Regions from separate parts of the Vibrio sp. 10N.261.51.F12 genome, predicted to be linked through region 3. Evidence: predicted binding sites of a transcription regulator. Region 3 holds the regulator's gene; each other region holds the start of a gene.
The links. Region 3 encodes PurR, which represses purine synthesis genes. Its sites were predicted from a motif close to TNANGNAAACGTTTNCNTNA; they were not measured.
Positions count from the first base shown of each region.

Region 1: a site for PurR is predicted at 1,679-1,698, ahead of pyrD (quinone-dependent dihydroorotate dehydrogenase). Genes of this name have one in related genera too.
Region 2: a site for PurR is predicted at 2,500-2,519, ahead of purL (phosphoribosylformylglycinamidine synthase). Genes of this name have one in related genera too.

Region 1 is NZ_JBFROV010000041.1:46,564-50,887, forward strand. It holds gene AB4405_RS21370 (NAD-glutamate dehydrogenase) at 1-1,503, shown strand, start outside; gene pyrD (quinone-dependent dihydroorotate dehydrogenase) at 1,741-2,751, shown strand; gene AB4405_RS21380 (cell division protein ZapC) at 2,957-3,502, shown strand; gene rlmKL (bifunctional 23S rRNA (guanine(2069)-N(7))-methyltransferase RlmK/23S rRNA (guanine(2445)-N(2))-methyltransferase RlmL) at 4,041-4,324, shown strand, end outside.
Region 2 is NZ_JBFROV010000046.1:35,734-40,057, reverse strand. It holds gene purL (phosphoribosylformylglycinamidine synthase) at 1-2,358, opposite strand, end outside; gene mltF (membrane-bound lytic murein transglycosylase MltF) at 2,656-4,239, shown strand.
Region 3 is NZ_JBFROV010000016.1:251,914-256,237, forward strand. It holds gene AB4405_RS11410 (alpha/beta fold hydrolase) at 1-535, shown strand, start outside; gene AB4405_RS11415 (DUF2007 domain-containing protein) at 598-918, opposite strand; gene AB4405_RS11420 (TVP38/TMEM64 family protein) at 915-1,601, opposite strand; gene AB4405_RS11425 (TfoX/Sxy family DNA transformation protein) at 1,725-2,315, opposite strand; cyclic di-GMP riboswitch class I at 2,429-2,512, opposite strand; gene purR (HTH-type transcriptional repressor PurR) at 2,685-3,695, opposite strand; gene torD (molecular chaperone TorD) at 4,043-4,324, opposite strand, start outside.

The DNA.
Region 1 (4,324 bases), on a different contig from region 3:
CGTGCTAACGACGTACTTCGCATCAATGGCGGTGACTTACGCGCTAAAGTGGTTGGTGAAGGGGGCAACCTTGGTATGACACAGCTTGGCCGTATTGAGTACGCGTTGGCTGGTGGTCGAGTTAATACTGATTTTGTCGATAACGTTGGTGGCGTAGATTGCTCAGACAACGAGGTTAACATTAAGATATTCCTTAATGGACTGGTCTCAAGTGGTGATCTGACGATTAAACAGCGCAATGAGACGCTTGAGGCAATGGAAGATGAAGTTGGTGACATCGTGCTTGACGATGCATATTGCCAAGCTGAGTCTATTTCAGTGACTGAATACCAGGGCGTTCCGCTTATGAAGGAGCAAATACGGTTTATTCATACACTAGAAAAAGCCGGTTATTTAGATCGTGGGTTAGAGTATCTTCCCGCCGATGATGATTTGCTAGAGCGAGAGAAGCAAGGCATTGGGATGACTCGTCCCGAGCTATCTGTTCTTGTCGCGTATGGGAAAATGGTCCTTAAAGAGCAATTAGCCGTTGATGAAATTGCCAATGATCCGTATCACAACCAACAATTAGTTCAATACTTCCCATCACTGTTACGCCGTCACTATATTGATAGTATGCCTAACCATCCATTGAAGGCAGAAATTGTCGCAACAGGATTGGCGAATCAAATGGTGAACGAAATGGGGTGCAACTTTGTTACGCGTCTAAAAGAAGAGACGGGTGCAACCATTGTTGATATTGCAAACGCCTATGCAGCGTCACGAGAGATTTACGGTTTTGCATTTACCTTTGAGCAAATTCGTAAACTTGATAATGTCGCGACCTCTGAGGCTCAATATGAGCTACTGTTTATTGTTCGCCGCACATTACGCCGGTTAGCGAGGTGGTTATTACGTAATCGCCCTGGCAAGCAGTCAGTAGAACAACTTGTCGCACGCTACCGCGATAATGTGATTAAAATTGAACAAAAACTTGAAACTTGTTTAGTTAATGAAGAAGTCGCTGAACACAATATACAAGCCCAAGTGTGGATTGAGAGCGGGGTAGATACAGATCTAGCAAACTATGTGTCTCGTTTATCAAGCCTATTGTCTGCTGTGGATATTTCAGAAATAGCCGCAGAAGCCAACGTTGCTGTTGAGCAAGTATCAAAACTGTATTTCCATCTTGGGGATCGTTTGTCGCTTCATTGGTTCTTGAATCAAATCAATGGCCAAGCGGTAGACAATAACTGGCAAGCACTTGCAAGAGCGGCATTTAGAGAAGATCTCGATTGGCAACAACGCCAACTCACCGCCCAAGTACTGCGGTGTGGTTGTGGTGACGATAAAAACGTTATCCTGTCACTTGATAATTGGATGGAGACGAACTCAGTAAGCCTTCAACGTTGGGAGAACATACTCAATGAATTTAAAGTGGGTAATGTTCATGAGTTTGCTAAGTTCTCTGTGGCCTTAAGAGAGTTAAGCCTACTTAATCTAAACTGTGCGGCCACGGCTTAAGCCAGAGCTTCACGCAGTATGTTAATCAGATAATGTTAGGTTTAGCCTAAATAAAAGCGCCCAATTAGGGCGTTTTTTATTACTTTAGCGTTATTAGTGACGTTGTCACTCTGTGATTGTATGCTTATTCGCCTAAACGATTGCTTTTGGTAAACAAAAGCGAATTCTCAATTGCAAGTTTAAACGTTTGCGTGAATAATACCTCCCCGTTTACACGGGTTATCTATCGGAGGCACCATGCTTTACCGTCTGGCCAGAACTGGCTTTTTTCAACTTGATGCCGAAAAGGCTCATGATCTTGCTATTCAAAACTTCAAGCGCTTTACCGGCACACCTCTTGACTTAGCTTATCGTCAACATCTACCTGATCGTCCAGTCGAATGTATGGGACTGACTTTTAAGAATCCAGTGGGACTTGCTGCTGGTCTTGATAAAAATGGCGAGTGCATTGAAGCATTTGGTGCCATGGGTTTTGGCTTTGTCGAAGTAGGGACGGTTACACCACGTCCGCAATCGGGTAATGACAAACCACGCCTCTTTCGTCTTGTAGAAGCTGAGGGCATTATTAACCGAATGGGATTCAATAACTTAGGCGTTGATAACCTAGTTGAGAATGTTAAAAAGGTGAAGTACGACGGTATTATTGGGATCAATATTGGTAAGAATAAAGACACACCGATTGAGAAAGGGGCTGAAGACTATGTGATTTGCATGGAAAAAGTGTATGAACATGCAGGCTATATTGCCGTTAATATTTCTTCCCCAAATACACCAGGGCTGCGCTCGCTGCAGTATGGTGAAGCACTTGACGATCTTCTCAGTGAGCTAAAAGCAAAGCAAGCCGAGTTGGCCGAGAAGCATGGAAAGTATGTGCCACTTGCGTTGAAAATTGCTCCAGATCTTAGCGATGATGAGCTTCAACAGATTTGTGAATCACTCATTAACAACAATATAGATGGTGTGATCGCGACGAATACGACGTTAGACCGTACCATTGTTGACGGTATGAAGCATGCAAATGAAGCTGGTGGACTGAGCGGACGACCGGTTCAGTCACGCAGTACCGAAGTGGTGCGCTTACTGGCTAAGCATCTTGAAGGTAAACTACCGATCATTGGTGTTGGCGGGATCGATTCTTATGTATCTGCAAAAGAAAAGTTGATGGCTGGTGCTGAATTGGTCCAAGTCTATTCAGGTTTTATTTACCATGGACCTAAGCTCGTGAAAGAGATAGTGAAGAACTTATAATGTTCTTCACTCATTAATACGCTCATAGACGAGCAATACGTTCATATATTGACAGTTCTGTCCAAGTTATAACCATAGAGAGGGGAAATAGTTTTCCCCTTTTTTTTTATCCAATCGTTTGTAGAATTAGAATCAACTGACCAAAAAGGTAATTAAGCGTTTTACCTAACAGTCTGATTATTCTTTAGTTATAAGAGACGGAACGATGCTTAAACCCAGCGATACATGGATCTGGTATATGGATGAGGATGAAAATTCTCTGATGCTGGATTTGGGAGATGAGATGGTTTTTAAAACCAATCTTTCCCGAAAACTCTTAGTTGAGTGCGCGATGGGTCAGAATAACTTCACAGTTGATGACGCGTCCGCGTTTCAAATCTATAAAGACCAAATTAGTACATTAGACCTTTCTGAACCACGACAAGCCGAGTTAGCTCTGTATTGTGTAGCGGCCAAGCGCTTTCATAAGCCGGTACAGCCGAAGAGCTGGTTCTTTGACCATCAGAATACCGTATTCGAGCCTGAAGAAGGCGAGTTGGTTCGATTGACGAACCAGCACTCTGCGGGGTTCTTTATTGTCTTAGAAGTGGGAGAGAGCGCGAGCTTGTGCGCGTTAGTCGATTTAGAGGCGTTTAACCTGACGTCATCTAAAGGGGTCCAGTTTGGTCAAAGTATTAAAGTGATGCATGATAGGATGGCTTCAGCACATCTCTACATGACGTCGCTAGAGCCAATCGCATTGGTTGGCTAGCAAGGGCGTGAGAACGCCAAAGAGGAAAAGCAGTGGTGCTTTATTCCAACGTTAAGATGCTCCATCAATAATAAATCGACCTTAGGGTCGATTTTTTTTGTTTGGAAAACGCCACCTCATACCATCGCTTTCATGGAAGCATCCTCATAAGGGCTTTCCCGTCACGACATATTTTGAAGGGCCGCAAATAATTGCGATAAATATCACGTAGTTTGCGCTCTATTTTTCATCATAAAACCTCTATTTTTTCATCATTTATTCCTCATTTTATTCATTATGTAAGTAACTTTCAGTAATTATATTTGCTTGGTATAGTCCAATTTTAGTGTGAATAAGTAGTCACTTCGGCCTTAAGCGATACGGGCGTGAGTTGTATTTAAAAAATGGCAAAGTGAATCAAGAGGAGTGTTGTTTGTTTTCATATGATTAAAGCTTGCGCAAATAAACAGTAATCATGAGTAAAGCGGCTTGTTTGGTTAGTGAGATTCGGCTTTATCAGGTATAATTAGTGCCATTTTTCCGCAGTCAGACAAACACTATGAATCAATATCTTGCCGTTACTTCAAATGGGCTTGAGAACTTACTTGCTCGTGAGCTTGAGCAACTTGGAATCGAAACCGTCAATCCCGTCCAGGCAGGGGTGAAATTTAAAGCAACTAATGAGCAGATCTATCGTCTTTGCCTGTGGAGCCGATATGCTTCTCGCTTCGTTAAGATTCTCGCTGAGTTCACCTGTCAAGATGATATGGATTTGTACCTGTCTGCGTCTGCAGTTAATTGGGTTAACCATTTTCATAGTTCTAAAAAATTCATTGTGGATTT
Region 2 (4,324 bases), on a different contig from region 3:
CCACTTGGTCTTCATCGACATTGAGTCTTTACCAACTGGAATCGTTAAGCCAAGTGCAGGACAAAGCTCTTCACCAACGGCTTTCACCGCTTCGTAAAGACCAGCATCTTCACCTGGGTGACCCGCTGGAGACATCCAGTTCGCTGACAGTTTAATGTGTTTGATATCGCCGATGTTCGTCGCTGCGATGTTAGTGATTGCTTCACCAACCGCTAGACGAGCCGATGCACCGAAGTCTAGTAGTGCCACTGGTGTACGCTCACCAAGAGACATCGCCTCACCGTGGTAAGAGTCGTAACTAGCTGCAGTTACCGCGCAGTTAGCAACAGGAACCTGCCATGGGCCAACCATTTGGTCACGAGCAACAAGGCCAGTTACCGAGCGGTCACCGATGGTGATAAGGAATGTTTTTTCGGCAACGGTTGGCAAGCGAAGAACACGGTCAACCGCTTCATTCATTTCGATACCAGAACGATCAATCGCTGGGTTATTTGCTTTTAGCGTTTTCGCATCACGGTGCATCTTAGGCGTTTTACCTAATAGGATGTCCATTGGCATATCAATTGGCGTGTTGTCGAAGTGTGAATCTTCAAGTTTAAGCTCACGCTCTTCCGTTGCTTTACCAACGACTGCGTATGGTGCACGCTCACGCTTACAAATGGCATCGAACGTTGCCATGTCTTTATCAGCAACCGCCATTACGTAACGCTCTTGAGATTCGTTACACCAGATCTCAAGTGGGCTCATGCCCGGCTCATCGTTTGGCACGTCACGTAGGTTGAAAATACCGCCACGCTCACCATCGTCTACCAGCTCAGGAAGTGCATTCGAGATACCGCCCGCGCCTACATCGTGGATGAATGCGATTGGGTTGGCATCACCTAGCTGCCAACAACGGTCAATAACTTCTTGGCAACGACGTTCCATCTCTGGGTTTTCACGTTGTACAGAAGCAAAGTCTAGATCTTCAGAAGAAGAACCAGAGTCCATTGAAGATGCCGCACCGCCACCAAGGCCGATATTCATCGCTGGACCGCCAAGCACGATTAGGCTTGCACCGACTGGGATCTCTTTCTTTTGAACATGATCATCACGGATGTTACCTAGACCACCAGCAAGCATGATTGGCTTGTGGTAACCACGAACTTCTTCACCGTTATGAGAGTTAACTTTTTCTTCGTAAGTACGGAAGTAACCGAGTAGATTAGGACGACCAAATTCGTTGTTGAATGCCGCGCCACCTAGTGGGCCTTCTAGCATAATATCCAACGCCGTTACGATACGGCTTGGCTTACCAAAATCCGTTTCCCAAGGCTGAACGAAGTTCGGGATCTTAAGGTTAGATACAGAGAACGCCACTAAACCTGCTTTTGGCTTACCACCAATACCGGTTGCGCCTTCATCACGGATTTCACCGCCTGAACCTGTTGATGCACCTGGCCACGGAGAGATTGCCGTTGGGTGGTTGTGCGTTTCTACTTTCATCAAGATGTGAGTCTTTTCTTGATGATAGTTATATTGACGTGTTTTTGGATCAGGGAAGAAACGTCCAACGGTTGAACCACTCATGACAGCGGCGTTATCTTTATAAGCAGACAACACATGCTCTGGTGTTACTTCGAACGTGTTCTTAATCATCTTAAACAATGATTTTTCTTGCTTAACGCCATCGATAGTCCAATCAGCGTTAAAGATCTTGTGACGACAGTGCTCTGAGTTCGCTTGTGCAAACATCATAAGCTCGATGTCAGTCGGGTTACGACCTAGCTTTTCAGTGAAGCTTTCAAGAAGGTAATCAATTTCATCTTCTGCGAGTGCAAGACCCAGCGTGATGTTCGCTTCTTCGAGGGCTTTACGGCCACCGTTCAATAAGTCAACCTCAGCATAAGGAGCAGGTTCTGCTACCGTGAAGAGCGCCGACACTGAATCGAAGTCAGAAAAAACAACTTCCATCATGCGGTCATGAAGAATCGCTTTTAACTCAACTAATTGAAGCTTAGTTAGCTCAGTAGAAGACTCAACATAAAAAGCGGTACCACGCTCTAAGCGTGAGACTTTATTAAGACCACAGTTATGCGCAATGTCTGTCGATTTAGACGACCATGGCGAGATAGTACCCGGACGAGGCGTGACAAGTAACAATGTGCCCGTTGGTTCGTGCTCTTCGATTGTTGGTCCGTAAGTCAGTAGCTTTTCCAACTTTTCAATTTCAGACGCGTCTAGGTCTGACGTTAGATCGGCAAAGTGAGCAAACTCAGCATAAATACCCGTTACAGGTAGGCTTAGTTCACGACAAAGATCGACTAGCTTGTTAACACGAAACTCAGAAAGAGCTGGGGAGCCACGCAAAATTCTCATGTGCTTAGGTCTCTTATGCAATTGATTTGAGGTGATATTGGAATAAATTCAATTGGTTACATCATAAAAATGAACGTATGCCAATTTCTCCTACCCTGATTCGGGCGTATTATAGTGTATTTTTTTTTGTGACGTAACCACTAACGCAAACGTTTTCGTCATTTTTTTTCGAAAGACAAAAAACCGTCGTTCAATGTCGATAAAGTGATAGTAAACGAGAGTTTCTATGATGTTGCTTTGCCAGAAGTTCTAGCTTTGGTATAAAGGCAACATAGTTCTTGTGAGATAAATGAATTAATGCGAAATATTTCTGATATACGTTGGCTAAAGCTTGCCTCCTTGTTGACCTTATCTTTAGGGCTCTTTGGATGCCAGATTGATTCTGATCCTAAAAGTGAGCTAGAAGGCATCAAAGAGCGTGGTGTGCTTCGAGTCGGCACGCTTAACAATCAGCTTTCTTATTATATCGGCCCCGATGGCCCGACAGGGCTCGATTATGAGCTCGCACGTCAGTTTGCTGATGAATTAGGCGTAAAACTGGAAATGAAACCCGCTTATCGTTTAGCGAGCCTCTTCCCTGCCCTAGAGAAAGGGGAGATTGATATTATTTCCGCAGGGCTAAGCCAGTCTCCTCAACGAATTAAGCAATTTAGAGCAGGTCCAGCGTATTATTACGTCAGCCAACAAGTAGTCTATAAAAAGGGCCAATGGCGCCCAAGAAACCTAGAACAGCTTTTAGCAAATCAGGCGGAATTAGTCGAAAAAGCCGAGGGGGAGGACATCTTTGCTGTCGTACAAGACTCTCACTTTGAGCGGACGTTGGATAACGTTGCGGAAAATAACCCTGAATTTCACTACAAAGTCGATGCCAATGCCGATGTCAACGATCTGCTCAAGCAAGTCTCTGAAGGCGAGCTACTGTTCACCATGGCAGATTCGGTCGAACTCTCTCTTTCGCAACGAATCTACCCAGATTTAGCCCTTGCTTTTGAAATGACCGAGGACCAACCGATATCTTGGTATATGCGTAAATCGGATGATGAGAGTTTATACGCATTACTTATCGAGTTTTTTGGCAACCTCAAACAAAGCGGTGACCTCGCCAACCTAGAAGAGAAATACATCGGTCATATCGGTACATTCGATTACGTCGACACGCGCGCCTTTATTCGAGCTCTCGACAGTAAACTACCGAAATGGTCACCATTGTTTAAACAGTACTCTCAAGAGTTCGACTGGCGCCTAATTGCTGCTCTAGCCTATCAAGAGTCACATTGGAACCCCGTAGCCAAATCTCCAACTGGGGTGCGTGGGATGATGATGCTGACCCTACCAACGGCTAAAATTGTCAATGTGACTAACCGCCTTGACCCTGAGCAGTCTGTTCGTGGTGGCGTACAGTACCTGCGCTATATCGTCGGCCGAGTCCCCGATTCCATTCCCGAACACGAAAAAATATGGTTTGCGCTTGCCTCATACAACCTTGGGTTTGGTCATATGATGGATGCTCGACGACTAACTAAGCGCCAAGGTGGTAACCCTGACGCTTGGGCTGATGTTAAAGATCGCCTGCCTCTATTGCGCCAAAAGAAATACTACAGTCAAACTCGATATGGTTATGCTCGTGGAGATGAGGCTCAAAACTATGTCGAAAACATTCGCCGCTACTATCAAAGTATTATTGGCCACGTTGACAAGAAAATTGCCGCCGAGGCCGCACTGGATAATAGCACTGAGGGGATAGAGGTCATTACCCCCATAGAACCGGTATCTGGCGCTGAGGGTTCAATCTCTCATTCGGTCAGCAGTGCTGTTGCATCATCGCCTGAAAATAAAACTACCTCGTCAAGTGAAGCCAGCGCGTCAGGTGACACTCAATAAGAATGGCTTTGTGCCGATAAAATAATCCTGCTGAGATAGCAGACATCCAAGGGTAAAAACGCGTCGAAAGTTACGTCCGTTTTTA
Region 3 (4,324 bases):
TCAATCGGCACACTTTGTTGGTATGTCACTTGGCACAATTATCGTCCGTAATATTGCTGAACTGGCCTCACCTCGAGTTCGTTCTATGGTGTTAGGGGGCGCTGTAACACGGTTTAATACCCGCTCACAGTTGCTTGTGAACCTAGGGAATTGGAGTAAGCATATTATCCCTTATATGTGGTTATATCGCTTATTCGCCTATATTGTTATGCCTCAGCGTGGACAAAAAGAATCTCGTCTTTTATTTGTGCGAGAAGCGAAGAAGCTGTGCCAGAAAGAATTTAAGAGATGGTACACGCTAACAACAGAGGTTAATCCACTTCATCGTTATTTCAAGGATAAAGAACTTCCTATTCCAACATTGTATTTAATGGGGGATAAAGACTATATGTTCATCCACCCAGTAAAAGAAATGGTAGCAGAGCATGAATCGAGCCGCTTGCTTGAAATTGAAAACTGCGGGCATGTCTGTAATGTCGAAAGACCAGATGAATTTAATAAACACTCCATCGCGTTTATTAAATCGGTACAATAAAATAACCCTAAGTACTTTAATTGATGGTTAAGTGCTAACCGTTGAGTGCTAAGTGCTAAGTGCTAAGTGCTAAGTGCTAAGTGCTGACAGTTCCAGCATGCTCCAAACTGCGCTTCATTGAGCTCATTGCATTGTGGGCAGTGCCAGCTAACTTGGTCGCGATTGTTCTCTTGTTGTTGCACCGCTAAGATTAACGATTTAGCTTTCGCTTCTTGGGACACTTCGTGTAACCAGATGTAAGGTAGGGAGCTTTCGTCAAAAGGCACTTCGCCTCTCAATCCAAATACCCCCTCGCCACGTACCTCACACTGAACCCCTTCGGCAAACAGTTGCTGTTGCATGATATGTGTTTCGGTAGGATTATTACCTATGTATATCTTCATTTAGTCTGTACCTGGGGTGATTTTGAAAACCGAGCCATCGCCCATTTCGTGATTAAAGGAAATAACCCTAACAATGCAAAGGAAGCGAGAACAGCGGGTGATACTATGCCTGATAAACTGTCAATACTGGCGAGTTGGGTGCCTGCATTAAGGTAAACCGCGGTACCCGGTAGCATACCAAGTTGGCTGACCAAATAGTATTTTGAAACACGAATTGGGGTTAGCCCCATGAGTAGGTTAATTAGAAAAAATGGGAAAATAGGGATGAGCCTCAAAGAAAAAAGGTAAAACGCGCCATCCTTTTCAACGCCCTTGTTGATCGTCGCCAGTTTACCGCCGAACCGCTTTTGTACCCAATCACGTAGAAGAAAACGACTGCTAAGAAAAGCGAGCGTAGCGCCAATAGTACTTGCAAAAGAGACCAGCAATAAGCTCACCCAAAAACCAAATAACGCGGCGCCCAACAAAGTGACGACAGCGGCGCCTGGGACAGAGAAGGCGGTGATGGTGATATACAGAAAGAAATAGGTAAGCGCGGCAACCAAAAAATTATTGTCAATATAAGTGGCAAGCGCTGCCTGTTGTGCCTTGGCATTTTCTAAGGTCAGGTATTGTCCAAACTCTACGCCTAGAAAAACAATAACGGCAACAAATCCTAAGCCCAATAACAATTTTTTACTCATGTCCTACTCCATGTCGATAATGCATCTTTAGTATAAGACACGAACATCGGAATTTAACTTTCAAACAGATAAAAAAAAATCAGCTAATGGGCTGATTTTTTTATAAGTAAGAGAGAGCAAGTACTAATTGATATGATTGGCTAGCTCGTCGCGCTTGGCTTGTGGAATCACAGACCAGTGAGTACCATTAATCGCACCTTCTAACGCCCAAAGTAATTCGAGACCGACACTTGTCGAGTGTGTTTTTTGAATGGCCTTGAAGGCTTCAACGGATCCATGCTCTTGAAGTGAGTTCACCGATTCTATCCCCGCTTTTTTGAGCATGCGCTCTGTTGCAAGACGTAAATTCGGGAGATCTTTTAATCGGGTTGGTTTGCAGTCAGATTGTTTTACTTTTTCATCTTTTGCGTAATCCAACGCTGAGCGTGCGTAGCTCAATATTATTTCACTGTCATCCCAGCTATCTTCAGGTAGGGCAAAATATTTTGTCACTACTGGAAATCCGCGCTTTTTATAAACGTAAGGTTTGAAGCCGTTTTGCTTGAATGTCGCGACGGTTGTTGGGTTAGTTCTGATGTGTAATTTACTGTTCACTGCTAATGCAAACATCGTATCGTCAACAAAAATGCCAAATCCACCGAACATAGAGCGGGATTTGACTTTTCCAAGTTGAGCGAACAACTGCATCGAATTTTTTAATATTGGATTGTCCATATTTGTCTTTTCTCGGTGTTATTTGATTGTGTCACCAAAATCAGGTCCGAGAGTGTAGCAAACAGGCATCAATTCCTTGTTAAATTAAAAACAAGAATTCAGTGTCCTTTGCCATCGGTAACCCCGCTACCTACCATAAATGGTTTAGGCCGGAGGCTTTGCGTCCCAACTTTTCAGATGGTTTGCCCTGTGCGTGACTTTGTTAGAATAAAGAAAAAATGCGCTAATCTGCATTGAGATATAACTAAAGTGTGATGTTGCTTCAAAAATTAGACGGGTATTTGTGCTTAAGAGGTAACATAAACTAACAATAAGGCGTATAAAATCTGGGAACAAGATCAAAAAAAAGCGCCTAACTAGGCGCCTTTGTCATTTTTTTGTCAGGTTTTTGACAGAGTGGCGTTCAATTATCTCGGGGTGCATCTCAAATATACGTTTGTCATGACCTTTATCTTTTATGCGTTCTAGCAAAATCTCAAAGGCGTTCTTTCCGACACGACGTTTCGGTTGGTGAACCGTCGTCAGTGGTGGAGAAAAATACTCAGCAAGCTCAATGTTATCGTAACCAATCACAGAGATATCTTCTGGTACGTTCAAACCGAGTTGTTGTAAACGACTCATTAGGCCTAACGCCATCGTATCGTTAAAGCAGAACACGGCGCTTGGTCGTTCTTCCATTGCGGCAATACGATTCGCTGCGATGACCGCTGTGTCACACTCAAAGTTACCTTCAAATATACGGTCTTCTTTCATTTCGATGCCGGCTTCTGATAGCGCACGCTTGTAACCAATAATGCGTTCTTGGCACACCGCTTTTTCTAGGTGACCGCTCAAACATGCGATGTCCGTATGACCTTTATCAATTAGGTATTTTGTGGCGAGATAACCACCTTCCTCCGAATTATCAATGATCTTATCTGCTTGCGAGCTCTCAGGACCCCAGTCCATGATCACTTTAGGAATATCGGAGTGACGATCAAGCATGCTAAGAAGCTCTTCTGTGAGATCTGAACACATAACGAGAATACCGTCGACGCGCTTCTCTGCTAGCATCCGAATGTAATCTCTCTGCTTTTCATACACGCCACCAGTGTTACACAGAATTAATGTGTAACCTTGACGATAGCAATAGCTTTCAACGCCATCGATAACCTCGGAGAAGAATAAGTTCGTTGATTGTGTAACCAACATACCGATGGTTTTTGTTGAGTTACATTTTAAGCTTCGCGCAACGGCGCTTGGCGCGTAATTGAGTTCTTCTACGGCGGCGTTGACTTTTTCTTGTGTGGCTTCGGCAACAAAACGTGTTTTGTTAATAACGTGAGACACAGTAGTAGTTGAAACGCCAGCTAGACGGGCGACATCTTTGATTGTTGCCATAGCTTTATCCTATTAGTAACGGCTTTTGCGTATGGTCAGCAAAAACGTCGTTGCGGTAATGCAGCTTTGTTTAATTAAAAAAGCGCTTTGGTGTATGGAATGCGTACCGAGTAAGTGAACCTAGTGAAACATTGGATTCCAATTGTGGGTTAGCTATTCACCTGACAAGGACATAATAGCTAAAGATAGGAAAGCATGGGGCACTAAAATTTGGTTTTCGCATTGAAACGGCGGATTGTAATGCTAGTCGGTGACTCTAGCAACGTTTCAACCGACAAATTTGATGATAAATTAAAATTAATATGGGGTAACACCGCCACCTTGATTGATAGCGGTGTCTGCATCGGTTACTCAGCAGTTAAATAGTTAAGGTCTAACTGACAAAATGCAATGAGGAGTGTTGCTACCGCGGCGTAAAATCCAAATACATCATACTCTTTACATTTTTTTTCGAATTGAGGCAGCCATGTCATCAGGTGCTGATTAAGGTAATCAGCTTGCTCTAATAATGCGTTGTTGATGTGCGCCTCGGACTCCAGTTCATTAGAACGAATAATAAGGTTGCCGAGAAAGTCCAACTCTATCGCGAGGTGATCGGCTGGCTCATTTAAGTCTTCAGAGACGGCGAC